3 regions of the Lentilactobacillus hilgardii genome follow, and region 2 is predicted to be linked to each of the others. Evidence: predicted binding sites of a transcription regulator. Region 2 holds the regulator's gene; each other region holds the start of a gene.
What was found. The regulator Rex, encoded in region 2, represses fermentation and respiration genes when NADH is low (regulators of the CRP and FNR family bind a similar motif). The targets are predictions, from matches to a motif close to TTGTGAANTANTTCACAA.
Positions count from the first base shown of each region.

Region 1: a site for Rex is predicted at 3,139-3,156, ahead of GQR93_RS05325 (iron-containing alcohol dehydrogenase). Genes of this name have one in related genera too.
Region 3: a site for Rex is predicted at 2,541-2,558, ahead of GQR93_RS14045 (HoxN/HupN/NixA family nickel/cobalt transporter). Genes of this name have one in related genera too.

Region 1 is NZ_CP047121.1:1,172,517-1,179,718, forward strand. Features, by position in the region: gene GQR93_RS05310 (MIP/aquaporin family protein) at 1-588, shown strand, start outside; gene GQR93_RS05315 (DUF975 family protein) at 666-1,475, shown strand; gene GQR93_RS05320 (trans-sulfuration enzyme family protein) at 1,557-2,690, opposite strand; gene GQR93_RS05325 (iron-containing alcohol dehydrogenase) at 3,222-4,391, shown strand; gene GQR93_RS05330 (hypothetical protein) at 4,710-5,216, shown strand; gene rfbB (dTDP-glucose 4,6-dehydratase) at 5,355-6,359, shown strand; gene GQR93_RS05340 (NAD(P)-dependent oxidoreductase) at 6,375-7,202, shown strand, end outside.
Region 2 is NZ_CP047121.1:1,970,553-1,977,754, reverse strand. Features, by position in the region: gene GQR93_RS09285 (ABC-F family ATP-binding cassette domain-containing protein) at 1-1,572, opposite strand, end outside; gene GQR93_RS09280 (redox-sensing transcriptional repressor Rex) at 1,796-2,428, shown strand; gene groES (co-chaperone GroES) at 2,797-3,081, shown strand; gene groL (chaperonin GroEL) at 3,152-4,768, shown strand; partial or broken gene GQR93_RS09265 (APC family permease) at 4,956-6,799, shown strand.
Region 3 is NZ_CP047121.1:2,969,138-2,976,339, reverse strand. Features, by position in the region: gene GQR93_RS14055 (malolactic enzyme) at 1-252, opposite strand, end outside; gene GQR93_RS14050 (LysR family transcriptional regulator) at 386-1,264, shown strand; gene GQR93_RS14045 (HoxN/HupN/NixA family nickel/cobalt transporter) at 1,348-2,355, opposite strand; gene GQR93_RS14040 (RNA-guided endonuclease TnpB family protein) at 3,145-4,305, shown strand; gene GQR93_RS14035 (hypothetical protein) at 4,466-4,735, shown strand; gene GQR93_RS14025 (FAD synthetase family protein) at 5,620-6,453, opposite strand; gene GQR93_RS14020 (RNA-guided endonuclease TnpB family protein) at 7,050-7,202, shown strand, end outside.

The DNA.
Region 1 (7,202 bases), 800 kb from region 2:
ATCAGTTTAGCGTGGGGAATGGCTGTTACAATGGGAGTCTATGTGGCAGCATCGTTTGGCTCTTTAGGGCATTTGAATCCCGCGGTGACAATTCCGTATGCACTTTTTGGATTGTTTCCTTGGAATCAGGTGCTTCCTTATTTGTTAGGACAGTTTTGCGGTGCGTTCCTAGGTGCAGCAGTTATCATTGTGATGTTTGCGCCACATTTTAAACAAACCAAATCCAATCAGGGAAATACTGTTGGTATCTTTGCGACAAGGCCGGCAATTAAAGCGCCTTTGGCCAATTTCATTTCTGAGGTAGTTGCAACTTTTGTTTTTGTATTTGCACTTTTAAATTTAGGAAATTTTTCTCAAGGATTGAAACCGTTGGTTGTCGGACTGCTCATTATGGTCGTCGGTATGGGGCTTGGCACAACTACTGGATTCGCATTGAATCCGGCTCGTGATTGGGGGCCGAGGCTTGCTTATACGATTATGCCGGTGCCAAATAAAGGCAGTGCCGAGTGGGGATATTCTTGGGTGCCGATGTTCGGTCCTCTAGTTGGCGGGATCATTGCGACATTTATTCAAACGACCCTTCACTGATGAGTGTCAGGTTGACAAGTATCGTGTGAATAAATATACTCAGCAATAACATATTAAATAAGGCAAAGGAGTTTTCGATGGATAGACCACAGCTTAAACTTGAAATGAGACGGATGTTAAACAGTCATTTTCCGTTTTTTATATTATTATTTTTACCTGTATTAGTCATTGAATTTGGGCTTAATTTTACCCAATATTTACCATGGAGCCATGGCAGTTCCTATTTGAACATCGGCAATTATTGGAATGCACCCAGCATTTATGATTCCAGATTTAATTTTGATTATACTGATCCAAAAGCAATAACTGCATTCTTGGGCTTGCTTCTTTTACTGGCAATTATTAGCAGTTTGCTATTAACCGGTATTCAGTTTGCCAGTATCGACCTTATTCGTAATAAAACGACCTTTGATCAACCAGTCAATAAGTCATTTACTATTTTCAATAATGGTGATTATTTTATTGGTACGATTATGATTGGACTTATAACGAGTATCCTAACCTTTCTTTGGTCACTGCTGTTGTTTATTCCCGGAATTATTAAAGGGTATGCTTACTCACAAGCAATCTTTATTTACCGGGATGCACTTGATAAGGGTGAAAAGATTGGCTACCTTGAGGCAATTACGAAAAGCCGGGAGTTAATGGACGGCAATAAGATGGATTTCTTTGTTCTTTACCTGAGCTTCCTTGGATGGTTCATTCTCTCGAACTTTACATTAAACATTTTGGATTTATGGGTAGTTCCTTACTATAATTTGGCAGTTGCTAATTTTTACGTTAAGATTCACGATGATCAAAGCGAGCCATTACAGACCATTTTGGTTGATCCTGATCAGCCACATCATTCGGACGATGATCACTCTTCATCCAATGATCAGACATAATCATGATCAGAACCTAGAAAACGGATGCTTTCCTCAACAATGGGGGGCGCATCCGTTTTTGATTGAGTCATCATTTTAGCATTAGTCGCCAAGTGCCTGTTTTAAATCCTCAGCTAAGTCTTCCGGATTTTCAAGGCCAACAGATAAACGTAACAATTCATCCGTAATGCCCAGCTTAAGTCGATCGGCTTTGGCCATGTCCCGATGTGTTTGCAGCGAAGGAATCGTGAGAAGCGATTCAACGCCGCCTAAACTTTCGGCAAATGAAATGATATTTAACCGTTTGAACAGTCGATCAACCTGGTCACGGCTTTGAACGTAAAAGCTGATCATGCCACCTTGCCCAGGATAGAGTACTTTTTCAACTTGCGGCAATTTAGCCAAACTGGCAGCAACATAGGTTGCATTTGACGTGTGTCGTTGCATTCTAACCGAAAGGGTTTTAAGGCTTCGAAGTAGTAGCCAGGAATCAAAAGGATCTAACGTGACGCCGGTTGTATTGAAATTAAATTCCAGTGTTTCACCGATTTCTTCTGATTTTGCGATAACGGCTCCTGCCAGCATGTCGTTATGACCTGAAAGGTATTTGGTGGCACTATGAACGACAATATCGGCGCCTTCACGAATTGGTTGTTGGTAAATGGGTGTTAAAAAGGTATTATCCACACAGACTAGAATGTTTGAGTTGCTACTATGAGCGATATCTGCAACTTTTTGAATATTAATGACTTTCATGGTAGGATTTGACGGTGTTTCGATCCAAACGGCTTTTGTGTGAGGCGTGATTAGGCTAGACAGGGTATCGTAACGCTTGCCATCCCACTTATTGAATTTAATACCATAGTGCTCGGTCAGATAGTCAAAATATCGAAATGAGCCACCGTATAAATCATCTGAGGTGATAATTTCATCTCCGGAGTTAAACAGTGAAAAGACCAGCTGAATGGCAGCCATACCCGAACTCACAGCGAAAGCCTTTGCGCCGTCTTCCAGTTTAGCCAGGGTTTCCTGCAATACTTTTCTGGTAGGTGTTGAAAGACGGGAATATGAATATTGCTTTTCCGGGTCAAAGTTCTCAACATCTTCCAAGTCCCGGTGACGAAAGTTGGATGATAGGTAGATCGGTGTCGAAATCGAATGGAACTGGTCGTGGTTATCTCGGTTTCCTGCTTGTGCCAATAGTGTGTCAATATCAAAATGTTTATTCTTAGTCATGTCAAAGAATCCTCCAAAAAATAGTTTATAAAGCAAAACCGCCACTCGGAAAATGAAAAATCATTTTCAGGGTGACGGTTTATTCACGATACCACCTGATTTTACCAACATTTCACAATGTTGGACTCAGTGAGTGTTTAGTCGGGCTTACTGCACAATTATTGTTCTCAACGAAACTCACACCGGTCAGCACCGGTGTGAGGCAATGATTAATTAAGCCAAACTATACTCTTGCAGGTAACGTATGCAAACGATGTGTCAGCCAAAAGACCGCCACACAGGCTCCGAGCTCATCTTCTTTTTAGTCGTCGGGTTTCTTTACAGCTGCCGAAACTCTCTTAACCGGCTACTAAACCTACTCTTCTCATCAAAGCTTTAATTCATTAAAATCTTCTCTATTTTAAACTAAACTGGTGACAGAATCAATGCAAAAAAATGGGTTGAAAGATTGTGAAAGTGTTTACATTCTCATATGAAAATGCTATTATGAAATTGGTTCAAATCATAACCATCTAGGAGGAAGTTTTTACAATGAAAGAAAACTTTGATTTCTTAATGCCGAGTGTCAACTTCTTTGGTAAAGGGGTTATCAAGAAAATTGGCGATCGTGCAAAAATGTTAAATATGAAAAAGCCATTGATTGTGACTGACAAGTTTTTGCGGTCAATGGACAATGGACCGGTTGCTCAAACATTAGCATCACTTGAAGCAGTTGGCGTTCCTTATACCATCTATGATGGTGTTGAACCTAATCCAAAAATTCGAAATATTCAAGAAGCAAAGAAAGTTTATTTAGATAATGATTGTGACAGCATTATCACTGTTGGTGGCGGTTCTTCACATGATGCCGGAAAAGGGACCGGTATTATTTTGACAAATGGTGATGACATCACCAAGCTTGCCGGAATCGAAACGCTGCAAAATCCATTGCCACCATTGATGGCTGTTAATACAACCGCCGGGACCGGTTCAGAGCTGACCCGTCATTGTGTGATCACAAATGAAAAAACCAAACTGAAATTTGTTGTTGTGTCATGGCGAAATATTCCATTGGTATCATTTAATGATCCAATGTTAATGTTGGATGTTCCGGCATCACTGACGGCTGCAACAGGGATGGATACATTTGTTCAGGCAATTGAACCTTATGTTTCAACCAACCGAAATGAAATTACGGATGGTCAATGCATTCAAGCAATTAAATTGGTTGAAGAAAGTCTTCGTGAAGCTGTTGCCAATGGTCACAACATTGAAGCCCGCACCAAAATGGTTGAAGCTGAAATGTTGGGTGGTATGGCTTTTAACAATGCTGATTTGGGATATGTTCATGCCATGGCCCATCAATTGGGTGGTCAATATGATGCGCCACACGGTGTCTGCTGTGCAATGTTACTTCCAATTGTTGAAAAGTATAATATTGTTGCCGCACCGGAAAGGTTTGCACAATTAGCTAAAATTATGGGTGAAAATACGGACGGATTATCCACAAGGGATGCTGCCGACTTATCCATCAAAGCAATGCGCCAAATGTGTGATGATGTCAAGATTCCTCGAAGCATTAAAGCAATCGGTGCTAAACCGGAAGACTTTGAATTGATGGCTGAGAATGCGCTTAAAGACGGTAACGCCTTTTCAAATCCTCGTAAAGGAACCAAAGAAGAAATTGTTCAATTATTCCAGGAAGCATATGATCAAAAATAAGTTGTAAAAAAACTTAAGAGAACTTCAAAGGCTTTTGCGTCATAACGACCAACATGAGTCATCTGAATTTAGGGGTTGAGACAAAAGTAGCTTTTGCCTTAATCCTTTTTGTGTCAAAACGACAACCATTACTTGGTTGAAAAGCTCCCTGTGTGACTTTTTTCCTCGTTAAGGGTTTGACTGGAAAAGAGGTTAAAAGTTCATTGATTCTTCATACTTTCTCCGCTTTATTTGGTTATTATTATGGTAATGATAAGTGTAACGAAAAAATGACGAGTGAGTGACCAATCGACAAGTCATAGTCTGGAGGTTTTATTAATGAAACGACATATTTTAACCGACGTAGGACTGCTGTTTTTGATTCCACTGGGGATTATTGGATTTTCATTAAGTTCAGATAATCAAAGTGAGTCGAGGCAGGCAGCTCAAGCTCAAAATAATACTGTCAAAACAACGACCGATACTGAATATGGCAGTGGATCCGTCTTGAGTGCCAATCAAATACAGTCTCTTGATTTTCGGCCATCACGAGTATACCGTGTGAGGTATACAAAGGTGAACTTTAAAACGGTTTTAGATGATGATTACCGAGAAGAAAAGCTTTATCGTTATGTACCAGGCGCCAAAAAGAATAATCGGACCTATAAATGGAGCCGGATAAAAGCGCGTATTGGGAAAAAGGTCTACGTTGACATGAAAGCAAAAGCATATTATCGTGACGATGATGGTGAACGCGAATCAGAGGACTTTTATCGAATCAGAACGGCCAAAAGTGCTTCATCTCAGAAGTACTGGGTTAATGAAGATGCCATAGAGGACGATTAGGAGATCCAAGACGAGTTTAAAATGTTGTTTATAACCAGTTTTATAATTGAAGTCAACATGAGCTGATGCTTAATGGGTTGGCTTCTTTTTCTCTAATTTTTTTTGAAAATATATGATACATTATAATTAGTTCTTTCATTGCACGAGGAGGTGTTGCTGTTGAATATTTTGGTGACCGGCGGGGCTGGTTTCATCGGGTCAAACTTCATTCATCTGCTTTTAGGTCATCGTCAAAGCGATCGTTTAATTAATTTTGACGCTTTAACTTACGCGGGTAATTTAGATAATTTAGACGATATTCCCGAAGGGGCGACTTATCGGTTTATAAAGGGTGATATTGCTGATAAAGAGGCCGTCAAAAAAGTGGTGTCCAATTATCAAATTAACGTTATTGTGAACTTTGCAGCCCAGTCACATGTTGACCGGTCAATTATTGATGCAACACCATTTGTTCACACCAACATTGAGGGTGTCAATACGCTATTGGAAGTTGCCAGGGAGTACCACCTCGATAAATTTGTGCAGGTTTCGACTGATGAGGTTTATGGCAGCACACCTTCCCAAGCGCGCTTTGACGAGCAGACCCCCCTTAATCCAAGTTCACCATATGCGGCAACTAAAGCATCTGCCGATTTATTGGCACTTTCCTACTTTAAGACATTTGGCACGCCGGTTTGTATAACCCGATCTGCTAATAATTACGGTCGATATCAGTTTCCTGAAAAACTGGTCCCTTTGATGGTGACTGCTGCTTTGCGTGGAAAAAAGCTACCAATATATGGTAATGGTCAAAATAAGCGGGATTGGCTGAATGTCCAAGATAACTGTCGGGCAATTGAAATGGTTATGAGCAATGGCAAACCCGGTCAGATTTATAACATCGCAGGGCGTCAACATAAAACAAACTTACAGATTGTTAAAATAATTGAAAAACAACTGGCTGCGATCCACCCACAAGTGACATTTGTGAAAGATCGACCCGCCAACGACCAACTCTACGCGATTGATGATTCGAAGATCAGACACGAGTTGGGTTGGCGGCCGGAATTTAGTTTTGAGATTGGCATGGGAGATGTGATCGATTGGTATGTCATTCATCCGGAATGGTGGCAGCCGTTGCTCAAAAGGGTACAGAATAGATAAAACGAGGTAATTGATATGAAAATTGGATTTATTGGAACAGGTGTTATGGGAACGGGGATGATTAATAATCTTCTCAAGGCCAATTTTGAGGTCACCGTTTACAATCGAACCAAAGCCCATGCACAAGAAGTGCTGAATCATGGGGCAAGCTGGCAGCAAACGCCTGCTGACGTTGCCAAGGTCAGTGATGTTGTGATTACGATTGTTGGATTCCCCAAGGATGTCGAAGAAGTTTATTTTGGCCATAACGGTATTTTTGAGACAGCAAAGCCTGGCGAAACGTTAATAGATATGACAACCAGCTCTCCGGTTCTGGCTAAGAAAATTTTTAGTGCCGGTCAGGACCGGCAAATTGATGTGTTGGACGCTCCGGTTTCAGGTGGTGATGTTGGTGCTAGAAACGGCTCACTTACAATTATGGTTGGCGGTCAGCAGGCTGTGTACGAACATGTACTGCCGGTTTTCAATGCAATGGGGACATCAGTTACCCGATTTGGTGGCGCCGGTCAGGGGCAAAATGCAAAAATGGCTAATCAAATTATGATTGCTGGCACGATGACAGGCCTAACAGAGGCGCTGGTGTTTGCTAAAGCAGCCGGTTTGGATCAGGCACAAATGATCAAAACCATTCAGGGCGGTGGTGCTGGTAATTGGAGTATGGGGACCTATGGCCCGAGAATTTTAAAGGATGATTTAAAACCGGGTTTTTATGCAAAGCATTTTTTGAAAGATTTGCGGATTGCATTGGATGCAGCCGATGAAATGAAGATTCAGCTGCCGGCCACGCAAAAGGCTAAAGATCTATATGAAGCAATGGTTGATCAGTTTGATTTAGGTAATTTA
Region 2 (7,202 bases):
ACCAAGGTAAAGGGTTGTTCCTCTTTGTGACAGTTCAACAACGGATGAGGCAACTTTGTTGATAAAATAACGGTCATGGGAAACAAAGAGAATTGTACCATCAAAACCATTTAGCGCTTTTTCCAAAACCTCTCGACTATCAATGTCTAAATGATTGGTTGGTTCATCGAGAATTAAAAAATTATTGTGTTGCATTGCTAACTTTGTTAAAAGTAAGCGGGCTTTTTCACCACCGGACAAATCGTGAACCATTTTAGCAACGTCATCTCCAGAAAAGAGGAAGCTGCCTAAAACGCTTCTAATGTCTCCTTCGGCTGTAGTGGGGTGATCATCCCAGACTTCGCCTAAAACCGTTTTGGAAGGGTGTAGTGAGGCTTGTTCTTGATCATAGTACCCAGTGTCAACACCGGTTCCAAATTGAGCCGAACCCTTTAAAAAGGGAATAATGCCAAGAATGCTTTTTAAAAGGGTGGACTTACCAACCCCATTGGGGCCGACAATTGCAATGGCCTGATTTCTTTTGACATCCAAGTTGACTGGTTCTGAAAGAATCTTTGTATAACCAACTGCTGCGTCAGTGACCTTTAAAATGTTGTTACCGCTTTTGGATTTTGGTGAGAATGTGAAACGAACACTTTTACCGTCAGACGTTGGCTTTTCAATTCGGTTCATTCTCTCAAGCTGTTTTCTACGAGCCTGGGCTTGTTTTGTAGTAGATGCTCTCACAATATTTTTATCAACGAAGGTTTGGAGTTTGGAAATTTCAGCCTGTTGCTTTTCATATTCTTTCCAGCGAAGGGAGATTTCTTGTTGCTTCTTTTGGGTGTACTGTGTGTAATTTCCGGCGTAATGTCTTAATGTACCGTTAGCCAGGTCATAAACTTCGTTAACGATACGATCAAGAAAATATCGGTCATGTGAAATAATCAATAACGAACCGCTGTAGTTTTGAATATAACTTTCCAACCAGGTAATCGTTTCGACATCCAAGTGATTGGTTGGTTCGTCTAAAATTAACAATTCAGGTTTTTCAAGTAGTAGTTTTGCAAGTGCTAATTGTGTTTTTTGGCCACCTGAAAGTTCATTAATCGGTTTATCGTACTGGTCCTTATCAAAGCCGAAGCCATGGAGAACGCCACGTATTTCCGCATCATAGCCATAACCATTATGCTGTTCAAAATTGGCTCGAACAGTATCATAAGTTGCTGAAATTTGGTGAAACCTATCCGATTTTGGATCCAGCGTGCTTATTTGAGCTTCAAGTTCATGAATCTTAGTTTCTTGTTCCTTGAGTTTCGCAAAGACTGACGACATTTCTTCATAAATTCCCTTATCGGAATCTAATCCCGTATCTTGCGCCAAATATCCGATTGTGAGATTCTTTTTTGTTGTTATTTGACCGCCATCGATGGACTGCTCGCCGATGATCATTTTAACTAATGTTGATTTGCCGGCACCGTTTCGGCCGACTAATGCAATGCGACTTTTTTCTTGAATTGATAAGTTTACTTTTGAGAATATGTTAATACCATTAAATCTTTTGGTTAAATCTTGGGCTTGTAAGATTATCAACGATCCAGCCACCTTTCTTTTATCCTTATAAGTTTATCATATTGTTGATTTTGAGGCGATTTAGATGGGATGATGTCTCTAATAGTGACATTTCTTTGTTAATTTCAAAGCTAATATTTGAAATGTATTTCACAAGATGGTATCTTATGTTAGAATACTAAGTAAAGAGAGATTCACAAAGTGCTCAGTTAGCAAAATTAATGAAATTTAGGAGGAAATTTTCGTGACAGCTGAAAATATTCCACGTGCGACCGCTAAACGGTTGCCAATTTACTACAGATACTTAAATATATTACATGACACAGGCAAAAGTCGGATTTCTTCAACTGAATTAGCTGAAGCTGTTCAAGTAGATTCTGCTACCATCCGTCGTGACTTTTCATACTTTGGTGCATTGGGGAAGCGTGGATATGGTTATGATGTGGATAGCCTGCTTTCGTTTTTTAAGCAGATCTTGAACCAGGAACATTTAACCAACGTTGCATTGATTGGGGTTGGCAACTTAGGACACGCCCTGCTGAATTTTAACTTTCACAAAGATGGTAATGTTAGGATTTCGGCAGCCTTCGATACTGATGATACAATTATTAATAAGATTGAGGACGGCGTTCCAGTCTATCCAATTCAAGAACTGGCACATCAACTTCAGGAACAGCAAATCCAAGTGATTATTTTAACCGTTCCTTCAAGCGCAGCTCAGGCAGTAACAGATGATGCTGTTGCAGGCGGTGTAAAGGGAATTTTAAACTTTACACCAATCAGACTTTCCGTTCCTGACGATGTACTTGTTCAAAACGTTGATTTAACTAACGAATTGCAAACGTTGATTTATTTTATAGAGAATTTTGGCAAGTAACCATATAAAGCGTCATAAGTGGCAGGGGACAATCTTTATTATGTTGTGAAAGACAAACTTTCACAACATAATGGGAGTCTCTTTATTTTGTGTGTCAGCAATATATTTGTGAGTGATAGAAAAGAGGTCAAGACAGTTATCGTCCTGATCTTTTTTTATATTTAGCGCATGATGACGTTGGCCTTTAATCTCCTGACGCTATTGTAACAAGAATTGATCGCATTGATTGAAAAACGCTTGAATATTGCAATGTTTATGAAAAATCCTTGCAATTCCGCTCAAAAAATAATATATTATAAGCAGTGATTAGCACTTCTGTCATATGAGTGCTAATGATGCTAAAAATTGTTGTAAATGGAGGGACTAACGTGTTAAAACCATTAGGAGATCGCGTAATTATCGAAAGAGAAGAAGAAGAGGAAAAAAACGTTGGCGGCATTGTTTTAGCTGATAACGCTAAGAAAAAGCCTCAAACAGGTACAATTGTTGCCGTTGGGGAAGGCCGCGTTTTAGATAACGGTCAAACTGTTGCCCCAGTTGTTAAAAAGGGTGACAAGGTTATGTTCGATAAGTACGCTGGTACGGAAATTGAAGATAACGACAAATCCTATTTAGTTTTGCATGAAAAAGATATCGTCGCAATCGTCGAATAATTGAATTGCGGATAATTGATTCAACAATTTAATAATTTAATCAAAATAAATTTTTGAGGTGAAAATTGGAATGGCTAAACAAGTTAAGTTTTCTGAAGACGCTCGCAGCGCAATGCTTAAAGGTGTTGATAAATTAGCAGATACGGTTAAAGCTACAATTGGTCCTAAGGGTCGTAATGTTGTTTTGGAACAAACAGCTGGTACACCAACAATTACTAATGATGGTGTGACAATCGCCAAGGCAATTGAACTACCTGATCATTTCGAAAACATGGGCGCAAAGTTGGTTTCTGAAGTTGCTTCAAAGACTAACGATGTTGCCGGTGATGGGACAACGACCGCAACTGTTTTAACACAAGCAATCGTGAACGAAGGCATGAAGAACGTGACTGCCGGTGCTAACCCTGTTGGTATTCGTCGTGGTATCGAAACAGCCACTAAAACTGCTGTTGATGCACTTCACAAGATGTCACATGACGTTAAAACAAAAGATGATATTGCACAGATTGCGTCAATTTCATCAGCTAATCCAGAAGTCGGTAAGTTAATTGCCGACGCAATGGAGAAGGTTGGTCATGATGGTGTCATCACAATCGAGGAATCACGTGGTGTTGAAACCAGCTTGGACGTTGTTGAAGGTATGCAATTTGATCGTGGCTATATGTCACAATACATGGTTACCGATAATGACAAGATGGAAGCAGATCTTGATAACCCATACATTCTTGTAACTGATAAAAAGATTACTAACATTCAAGATATTTTACCACTTCTTCAAAAGATTGTGGAACAAGGTCGTTCACTTTTGATCATTGCCGATGATATTGGTGGAGAGGCATTGCCAACACTTGTTTTGAACAAGATGCGTGGTACCTTTAACGTTGTCGCTGTTAAGGCTCCCGGCTTTGGTGACCGTCGTAAAGATCAACTCCAAGATATTGCCATGTTAACTGGTGCTACTGTCATCACTGACGATCTTGGATTGAACTTAAAGGACGCAACGCTTGAGCAATTAGGTCAAGCCAACAAGATCAATGTCACAAAAGATTCTACTACAATTGTTGACGGATCAGGTTCAAAAGATCAAATTTCACAACGTGTTTCAGAAATTAAGACTCAAATCGAAAAAACAACATCAGACTTTGACCGTGACAAATTAAAGGAACGTCTTGCTAAATTGTCAGGTGGAGTTGCCGTTGTTCGTGTCGGTGCAGCTACTGAAACCGAATTAAAGGAAAAGAAGTACCGAATCGAAGATGCTTTGAACGCCACTCGTGCAGCTGTTGAAGAGGGCTTCGTACCTGGTGGTGGAACTGCATTGATTAATGTTATTCCTGAAATCGCCAAGCTTAAGGCTGATGGCGACGAAGCAACTGGTATCAACATTGTTCGTCGAGCACTCGAAGAACCGGTTCGTCAGATTGCCGAAAACGCTGGTGTTGAAGGTTCAGTTATCGTTGAACAGTTAAAAGACGAAAAGCCTGGCATTGGTTATAATGCCGCAAATGGTAAGTTTGAAGATATGATCGATGATGGTATTGTTGATCCTACCAAAGTTACCCGTTCTGCACTTCAAAATGCTGCTTCTGTATCTGCTTTGCTTTTGACTACTGAAGCTGTTGTAGCCGATGAGCCTCAGAAGGATGCACCTGCTGCTCCAATGCCACAACCTGGTATGGGAATGTAATTTTAAGATAAAAATAGTCGCTATAGACAAACAAATTGAGCGTCCGAGCTTGTCGGGCGCTTTTTGTTGTTGTATGGTATTAGTGACTATTTTATGTACATAATCAATACTTGTATTTAATGGTAAGATGGACTATTATTTTATGGTTCACCATGAATGGTAAATATTATAAAAGGAGTAACTATTTATGTGGCGATATTTAAAACGGCTTTTAATTGGTAAGCCGCTAAAAACCACTGACGAAGGCGGCCAAGCTTTAACAAAGTTTAAGGCCTTGGCATTATTATCATCAGACGCGCTATCGTCAGTCGCTTATGGTACTGAACAAATTACCACCATCCTGATAACATTATCAGCCGCTGCATTGATGTATCAGATCTGGGTTGCAGCGCTTGTGTTGGTTCTATTGGCTGCAATTACACTATCATATCAGCAAATTATTCATGCTTATCCGTCTGGTGGTGGGGCCTACGTTGTTGCCAGTACAAATTGGGGTGAACGAGCCGGTTTAGTAGCCGGTGGTTCATTATTGGTTGACTATATGCTAACCGTTGCCGTATCAACGACTTCCGCTACTGAAGCGATTACTTCGGCAATTCCCAGTTTATATTCTCATCAAGTGTTAATTTCATGCCTAATTGTTGTGGGAATTATGTTGTTGAATTTACGTGGTATCCGTGAATCGGCTTCTTTTTTGACGCTGCCGGTCTATCTGTTTATCGTCATGATCTTGGTAATGATCATTTATGGTGGCTACAATATTTTAAGTGGCCATATTCAATATCATGCTGCTGCACATATCGGTGCGCCTGTTGAAGGGATGACGCTGGTTCTGTTCTTTAGAGCTTTCTCATCCGGTTCTTCTTCATTAACCGGTGTTGAAGCCATTAGTAATGCGGTTCCGAATTTTAAAAAGCCAAAAAGTCATAATGCATCTGCAACATTGGCAATTATGGCGACTATTTTGGCATGTTTCTTCGGTGGAATTACCTATATGAGTTACTACCTTGGAATTGTACCAAATGGTCATGAAACGGTTCTTTCACAAATTGGTGTTGCTGTTTTCGGTCATGGGATTATTTATTATGTTCTTCAGCTTTCAACTGCCATGATTTTGGCGGTTGCTGCCAATACTGGTTTTTCAGCTTTCCCAATTTTGGCTTATAATTTGGCAAAAGACAAATTTTTGCCGCATGCTTACCTGGATAAAGGCGATCGACTCGGCTATTCCAATGGTATTATTTCCTTGGCTGTCGGAGCAATTGTCCTGATTCAGATCTTCGGAGGTCGAACGAATTCTTTGATTCCGTTGTATGCTGTTGGTGTTTTCATTCCATTCACGCTTTCTCAATCCGGTATGATCATTCATTGGTATCGTCACCGTGGAAGAAGCTGGCAATTAAAGTCGGTGATTAATTTTATTGGGGCTTTTATTTCGCTGGCATTAGTTACCTGTTTATTTTTACTGCGTTTTCCAAATGTTTGGCCATATCTAATTGTGATGCCGATTCTTCTTCGAATTTTTTACAAGATTAATCGTCATTATAAGCGGGTTGCCGAACAGCTGCGGGTTGTTGAAGAGGATACCCAAATCACCGCAACACATCATTACGATGGCTCTACGGTCATTGTTTTGGTAGGTGGTGTTATACCAGGGTTACCGCTAATGCGATCAGCTACGCACAGTCAATTGGTGACTATGTGATTGCCATGCATGTTTCATTTGACTCCAACCCTGAAAAAGAGCATAAGACTTCTGAAGAGTTTAAAAAGGAATTCCCAAATGTTCGATTTGTTGATATCCATTCATCCTATCGTTCAATCGCACAGCCAACTTTACGATTCTGTGATGTCATCGCTAAAAGGGCGGCTGATCGAAACTACTCTACGACGGTCTTGGTACCACAATTTGTGCCTAAACATCGTTGGGAAAATCTTTTGCATAACCAAACTAGCTTGAGATTACGGACAATTTTAAATTCACGTCAAAATATTATCATTTCCACCTACAACTATCACTTAAGAGAGTAGCTTTAATTTCAAGGGGGATAGGAAGTTTAGGCGTAGCAAAAAATAATACTAATGTAATTAAAAGATGAAGTGAGATTTTTTCTTATTCTGGCTGGACCTTTGTAATTACATCATCTAACAAACAATTATTTTTACTTTTTGATCATGGTGAAGTTAAATGATGCTTAAAAGTTAAATATGATTAAATGAAATAAAGGCTGTTTGTCAACTGTTGTTGGTAAATCTGAAGATTAAAGCCCTGATCACTTTGTGATTAGGGCTTTTTTGTTTTAACTATAAAAGCATACAGGAGTTCTAAACCGAAAGAAGTTTCGGTAACTAGAGCTGGCTCGCTTAATGACTTTGATTCTATTATTAGTTCCCTATAAAAGACTATTGGAATACTGAGTGAAAAGTATGATAG
Region 3 (7,202 bases), 1.0 Mb from region 2:
TTCGGCGACGTGTTGGCTGAATACTTTGTAGAAAAGAACCCGATTTTCGTTAAAGATGCTCATTAGAAAAATCCGTTTTTCAAGGCTGGATGATTTCTCTTGGTATTGCGCGTAAACTTGAGCTACCTGTTGGTCCAGTGTTTGAATCCTTGGCGGCAGCATGCCCGTTAGTCCGAGTTGTTGACGTTCTTCCTTTGTAAAAGCAGTTCCTTTGTTTTTAAATGGATCGCTTAAAATAGTTTGAGTAGACATTTAATCACTGACTTCCTTTTTAATATTATTGCCGTCAGTGTATGCTTTGATTTTAACTATAGTCAAATACAGCGGATTCGATTATGATTATTTATAGTAGCAAACAAAACTGCTTTTAAATGGGGGATACATAGTGAATATTAGAGAGGCTGCATATTATGTTTCACTATCTGAAGAAAAAAGTTTTTCGAACGTGGCTAAAAAGTACCGTGTGAGCCAGCCGACGGTTTCAGCAGCGATTAAACGGTTGGAGGATGAATTTGGCAGCCAATTATTGGTGCGGGGTAACCCTCATCGGACCATTGCGCTGACACATACTGGTGAGCAACTGTTGGGACATGCCCAGGAGATCCTGTATCATTATCAGCTGGCAAAAACGGAAATCAAAAATAGTGAAAAAAGACGCTTGGTTGTGGGGATGCCGCCAATTATTGAAACAAATTATTTTCCAAAAATTGCCCAGCGCTTGTCTCCAGAAGATCTAACAAGTATTCAAACGGTTGAAGAAGGGTCTATCTCAGCGCTGAATGATTTGAAAAACGGGACGCTTGATATATCATTTTTAGGTTATATTGGTCAACTCACCGATCAAATGATTGACGTTCACCAGATTGATCAACAACCTTTTTCGATTTTGGTGGCGACTAACAGTCGATTAGCGAAGCAACAGCGCGTGAACTTTGCTGATTTGAAAAATCAAAATTTCATTTTGTTTAAGGACAGTTTTGTTCATGACCGTGTCTTTCGCCAGCTGTCAAACACCAACCATGTACGGCCGAAAGTCATTTTTCGAACCAACGCTGCCCAGAGTATTGTGAATATGGTTGCTCAGGGAATTGGCATTGGCTTTTTAACCAACGCCATTAAAATTAAGGATCCAAACGTTGTTCGACTGCGGCTTGATGATCCGTTGCAGCCGGTGTTTAAGATCGGATTGGCTCTGCGGCGGGGAATGGTCTTTAGTGAGGCCCAGGAGAAGATTGTAGCCATCTTGAAGAGCGCTGTTAAATGAGTTTGGTGGTCTTCATTATTTAATAAATCATCGCAAGCGCATACTAAAGGGGATTGTGACTATAAACATGAGATCACAATCCTTTACTTTATTTGATGGTTAAGTCGACGCCAGACAACTAATGCCAGTGACCAAGTGATGATGAACAGGATGACTAATATAATACCCAAATGCTGAAAGTTCAATCTGGTGCACCATTGAACGAGTTGATTATGTAAGTGAAACTGTCTGCCTGCAACTTGAACGAATTCAACGATTCCAACAAAGAAAGCAGTGGTGACCGATAAACCGGTTAGGACGATATTGTAGTAGACTTTTTGAAACGGGGAAGAGAACAGCCAGCTGTAAGCTGTACTCATAAATAGACCGTCACTGGTGTCCATCAAACACATTCCTGCGGTAAATAATAAGGGAAATGAGATGACCGCAAGCCAGGGAACACCATTATTGGTGGCCACAGCGGAAGTTGCCAAGACTGAGATCTGAGTAGCGGTGTCAAACCCCAACCCAAAGAGAAACCCAACAATCAATGTTTGCCAACTGTGCTGGATTAATTGCAGAGCTCTGTTAAAAATGCCAAGTGTCCAATGTGTCATTTGGTCGGCTGGCTGATCTGTATGTCCCTGACGAATCTGGTTGAATTGATGGCACGTCTGGATCGGGATCAGCAAATTGATTAATCCTAAAACAATTAAGACGGTACCTGAAAAGATCGGCCCGACGAGGTTACCAATGTGTTGAAAATGGGGAAGTCTTTCTTTGGACCAGTGAACAAAGAAAATAGTAATCAGTGTCATGAGCATGACAACCAAAGAGTGCCCAAGGGAGAAGAAAAAGCCGACACCATGTGTGTTTTTGCCATCATTAATGAGCTTGCGGGTAATATTATCGATGGTCGTAATGTGGTCAACGTCAAAAGCATGCTGAAGGCCGAATGTGAACGATAAAAAGGCCATTGCAAGAAGAGAAGGATACTTTCCCAGGTACAGAATGACCAATAGCCAACCGGTCGCAAATAACAAGAAAATGTAACTGCCGTATTTAATACTGTCACGAATAACGGAGTATTGTTGTGTGGGAACTTTTTCCACAAATAGGGCCTCTTTTTTAGAAATTGATAAACGACTGGAGTTTAAGAAGTTTATTGATAAGTGTTTGTTCATTATCAAGCCTTGATTGGTTAGGCAAGTTATGAGATGTTCAATCGTAGTTGAATTCGGTTGGTTATAATCGTTTCCGAGTTATTAATGATTTTTATAATCTGATACCGGATTATATGTGAGTTTTATAACTAATTCAAATCATCAGTGGGTTGAAGTCCAAACGTTTTTTATGAGATGGTCCGTTTAATGATCATCTTAGCCGTCATTTATGAGATAGGGCAAGAAAACACGTTCTTTTAAGGACGTGATGAATTGCCCCCGTTTTTACGGCTAATAAACGATAATTACCTGCCAATAAATTTCCTTGTTTTTATGAATCTACGTATACAGTAGTACTCTTAACATGCTATAATATTTATTGCAAAAAGTACGAATCAATTAACGTATGACAAAACTTCGTTTCATAACGCGAATTATCATTACACGTGGGGAACTAGACTTTAACTTGTCCCATTGAGGAATTTGCAAATGCTCTGATTTACAAGGCCCGCCGATGAACACGGTTTTGGAATTGTTCATATAAAGATTGGCCAAGATGATTAGGTCCAGCTATTAGTAAGCGTGCCTAAACGGCATGACTGCCTTTCGGTTATTTTGTCAGTGTCCAGGGTTACCGACTTTAATTGACAACCAAAGGATCGTCACTGGTGGTTACCGCGTGATGATGTTAAAAGCATTGGCACCAGAGAAAGAACAATAAAGAGAGGAGGCATCCCAGTGACCACAGTGGTTAAAGGGGTTAAACTGCGCTTATACCCTAACCAAACACAAATTGATCAATTATGGCAACTATTTGGTAACGATCGGTTTGTTTGGAATCAAATGTTAGCGATGGCTAATAAACGTTATGAAAATAATCCGAAAAGTCAGTTTGTTGGCGAATACGATATGAATTATCTGCTTAAACGGTTTAAGCAAGAGTACCCATTCTTAAAAGCTAGTGATTCCACCAGCTTATTTGTGGTTAACCATAACCTCGCGCTGGCGTTTAAGAACTTGTTTCAACATCGGGGTGGTCATCCGCGGTTCAAGTCCCGCCATAGCGCTAAGCAAGCCTACACCGGGAAATCAATCTGCGTTGTGGAGGCTAAGCGGCGTTTAAGATTGCCTAAAATTGGGAGTATTCGAACCAACAAGACTAACCAATTAGTTGATGCCAAAATTAAGCGGTACACGGTTAGTCATGATGCCACGGGACGCTACTACCTTTCCTTACAGGTCGAAACCGAAGTTCACGATTTGCCGAAAACCAACCAGAGGGTTGGCTTGGATATGGGCGTTGCTGATTTAGCGATTACCTCCAACGGGGTTAAGTACGGGACTTTCAATGCCCGGTGGCTGGAAAAGCAAGCCAAGTGTTGGCAAGCGAAGTTTAGCCGGCGCAAACATCAGGCCACTGTTGCGATGCGCCAATGGAATCATCACCATAAATTATCCAAAATGGCACTCAACGATTATCAAAATTGGCAACGGGCTAAAATAACCAAAGCGCGTTATCAAGCAAAAATCGCCAACCAGCGCAAGGACTATCTCCATAAACTGACGACGGACTTAGTTAGAAACTATGATGTGATTGTGATTGAGGATTTGAAAACCAAGAATCTGATGCGCAATCACCACCTAGCCAAGTCAATTGCTAATGCCAGTTGGTATCAATTCCGAACCATGCTGGAATATAAGTGTGCCTGGTACGGTAAGCAATTAGTGGTAGTGAGCGCCAAAAATACTTCCCGAATCTGTTCAGCGTGCGGTCAGAATGACGGTGCTAAGCCCTTAACTATTCGGGAATGGACGTGTTCTAAATGCCGGGCTCATCACGACCGCGATATTAATGCGGCAGTTAATATCCTTAATTGCGGACTAAAAGCTATTGGTTAGGAACTAGCCGTGGTAAAAGAGCGAAGTTCTGTAAGTTAGGTCTTCGGCATACCGATGTAACAGCCTAAATACTACTTCGTGTTCCCAGAAGCTCGGTCATTCATAACCGAGTAGTTCACTTCCGGCAGTCTTTGCCTTATGGCTATTTGGATTGTTGCTAATGACAGTTGTCGTTACTGGGTCGACTGTTTCGGCTAATGGCATGAAAGGGTTACTAATCAATGGCGTTTTTTATGCGCTGGGAATGTTTTCGACCGTTTTTACAGGTTTTAAAAAGATTAATCCATTTTCACTAATCAACCAAAATATGCAGTTTCTGCAGGGGAAGCAGAGCCTTGGTGAATATGGCGTGGCTTTGGCTATCACGGTGATTTTAATGTTGATCAGCCTTGCAATCTCGCTTATCCTTTTTAACCGTAAGCGAGTTTAATAAAAATTGAAAATCCAATGTGTTAAGTAGTAAATGGTAATTTTGATGGGCTTTCAGAGGATGACTAATTAAAATTTAAGACGATAAGAGACCGAGGGCTTTTCCCCGGCCTCTTTGTTTGTGCGGTGATTGGTACTTATGGATGAGTTCGCAAAAACGGAAACTTAGTGTCACTAATGTCAAAAACTAATTAGTGTTTAGATACACGGACAGTACTGTCAGATCAATGTCTTTGATTTACAGCTAGGCATTTTAGTTAGTTGGTAAGATACTGTAGTTGCTTGTTAGTTCTCGAAATCAGAGTAGTTGATGTCAAGAGTGGAGAACAAAGCCCTTTAACTTAGTTTAATAGGAGGAGTGGATTGTAATGTTTAATAAATATTTTTTTAAAGACGCTCATTTTTGGATTGGGCTTATAATTGCCTATTTGAACAGGAACATTTTTATTCATGTTTCGATCTTAAATCCTTTGTGGATTATTGATTTATTGCTGTTTATCGCAGGAGTTTACTTGGTTATATCCAGTTTATTGAATAAGAAGAAATATAAATTTGTCAAATAATGTTTTGAGAGGAATTTTATTTTGTCTGTAGTTAGATATGTATTGGTTACTGAGCTATCCGTTTAAAAACAAGACTTGGAATAACTACAAAAACATTAGTGATTTTATCTAACTGCCAACAGATAAAAAAGTATCACAATCCTGCATTAATCTTGGATCGTGATGCCTACGTAACTGTTACGGATGTGAGTAGTTCTATTTTTGACTTAGTGTGATTTTTTAGATCGGTGTATCATGTCGTGCAATTTCTTGTAAGACATTATAAGATAAAGGAACTAAGGTTAATGACATTTATGATACCCCCCCTACATTAAAAGTGGCTTTACTCACTCAACCACTTAATTGACACCGGCAGTGAACTAATGTGTGGCAGATTGTGAAAAGCTTTTCGATTGATGTAAATGACGGCCGTTGCGTGCCCTTTCTTAGGTTGGCGAACCCGAACAATTATCTTTTGTTTTTCTTTAGAAACGGTCACATCACAGAGATAACTGCCGGTTTGGGGAAGCTGCTGCAGGCGGCTTGAAGGATTGACGATTGATAAGCCGTCAATTTGAGCATGGATCAGTTTACCGGTTGTTTCGTAAGGATGTCCTAATAATTTGTTGGCTTCTTTAATCCTACCCTGACCAATCAATTTTCTAATCCGGCTGGAACCGATTTTTAACCGTTGGCTATCCAGTTCTCTAACCGTGACGGTTTGAATACGATGATTGCTGATAGCTGCCATTGAATCAATGGTAGTTGTCCCACCTTGTCCGAAAGTATAATCGAAACCGGCTACCACAATCTTGGCATTCAGTCCGATGACGTATTTTTCGATGAATGTCTTTGGAGAGAGGCCGGCAAAGTGCTGATTAAAATCGACAACGTATAAGATATCAGCGTGCAATTTTTCGATTAGTTCGGCTTTCTGTTTTAGTGTGGTCAAATAGCGAAATGTCGATGATGAATCATGATGAAAAATTCGTGATGCGTGGCGGTTAAACGTCATGACGGCAAGCGGAAGGCCACGCTGATTCGCAATTTTTCCAGCTGTTTGGATCACAAATTGATGTCCCTTGTGGACGCCGTCAAAAAAGCCGAGGGCGAGAACAATCGGCTTTTTTGACGGGATGAATGATTGTTGACGTGAATCAAGATAAATAACTTGCATGAGCGGGTTTCTCCCCGAATTTGATCTAATAAATTAATGTAAACACTTAACTCTAATCATAAGGTATTAAAGATGACTGCTCAACCATAATCTATTTTATGAGATAGGGAAAGAAAACACGTTCTTTTAAGGACGTGATGAATTGCCCCCGTTTTTACGGCTAATAAACGATAATTACCAGCCAATAAATTTCCTTGTTTTTACGAATCTACGTATACAATAGCACTCTTAATATGCTATAATATTTATTGCAAAAAGTACGAATCAATTAACGTATGACAAAACTGCGTTTCATAACGCGAATTACCATAACACATATGGGTAGCAGGCTTTAACCAAACACGTTGAGAAAATTTTCAAACGTCTGGTTAACGAAGCCGTTGATGAACCCGGCTTTAAAATTGTTCATCTGAAGGTGCTCAAGATGTTCAGGTCCAACTACTAGTAAGCGTGCCTAAACGGCATGACTGCCATCAGTGTCCGGAGTTGTCGACAAGCGATTGGCAACCGAAGGATCAGGGCTGTCAATGAATGGGCAATCGCTAAGTATTTTGATATTCAGCACCAGAAAGAACAATCAAGAGAGGAGCATCCCAGTGACGACAGTGGTTAAAGGGGTTAAGCTACGATTATATCCTAACCAAGCCCAAATCAATCAGTTGTGGCAACTGTTTGGCAACGATCGGTTTGTTTGGAATCAAATGTTAGCCATGGCTAATAAACGTTATGAAAATAACCCGAAAAGTCAG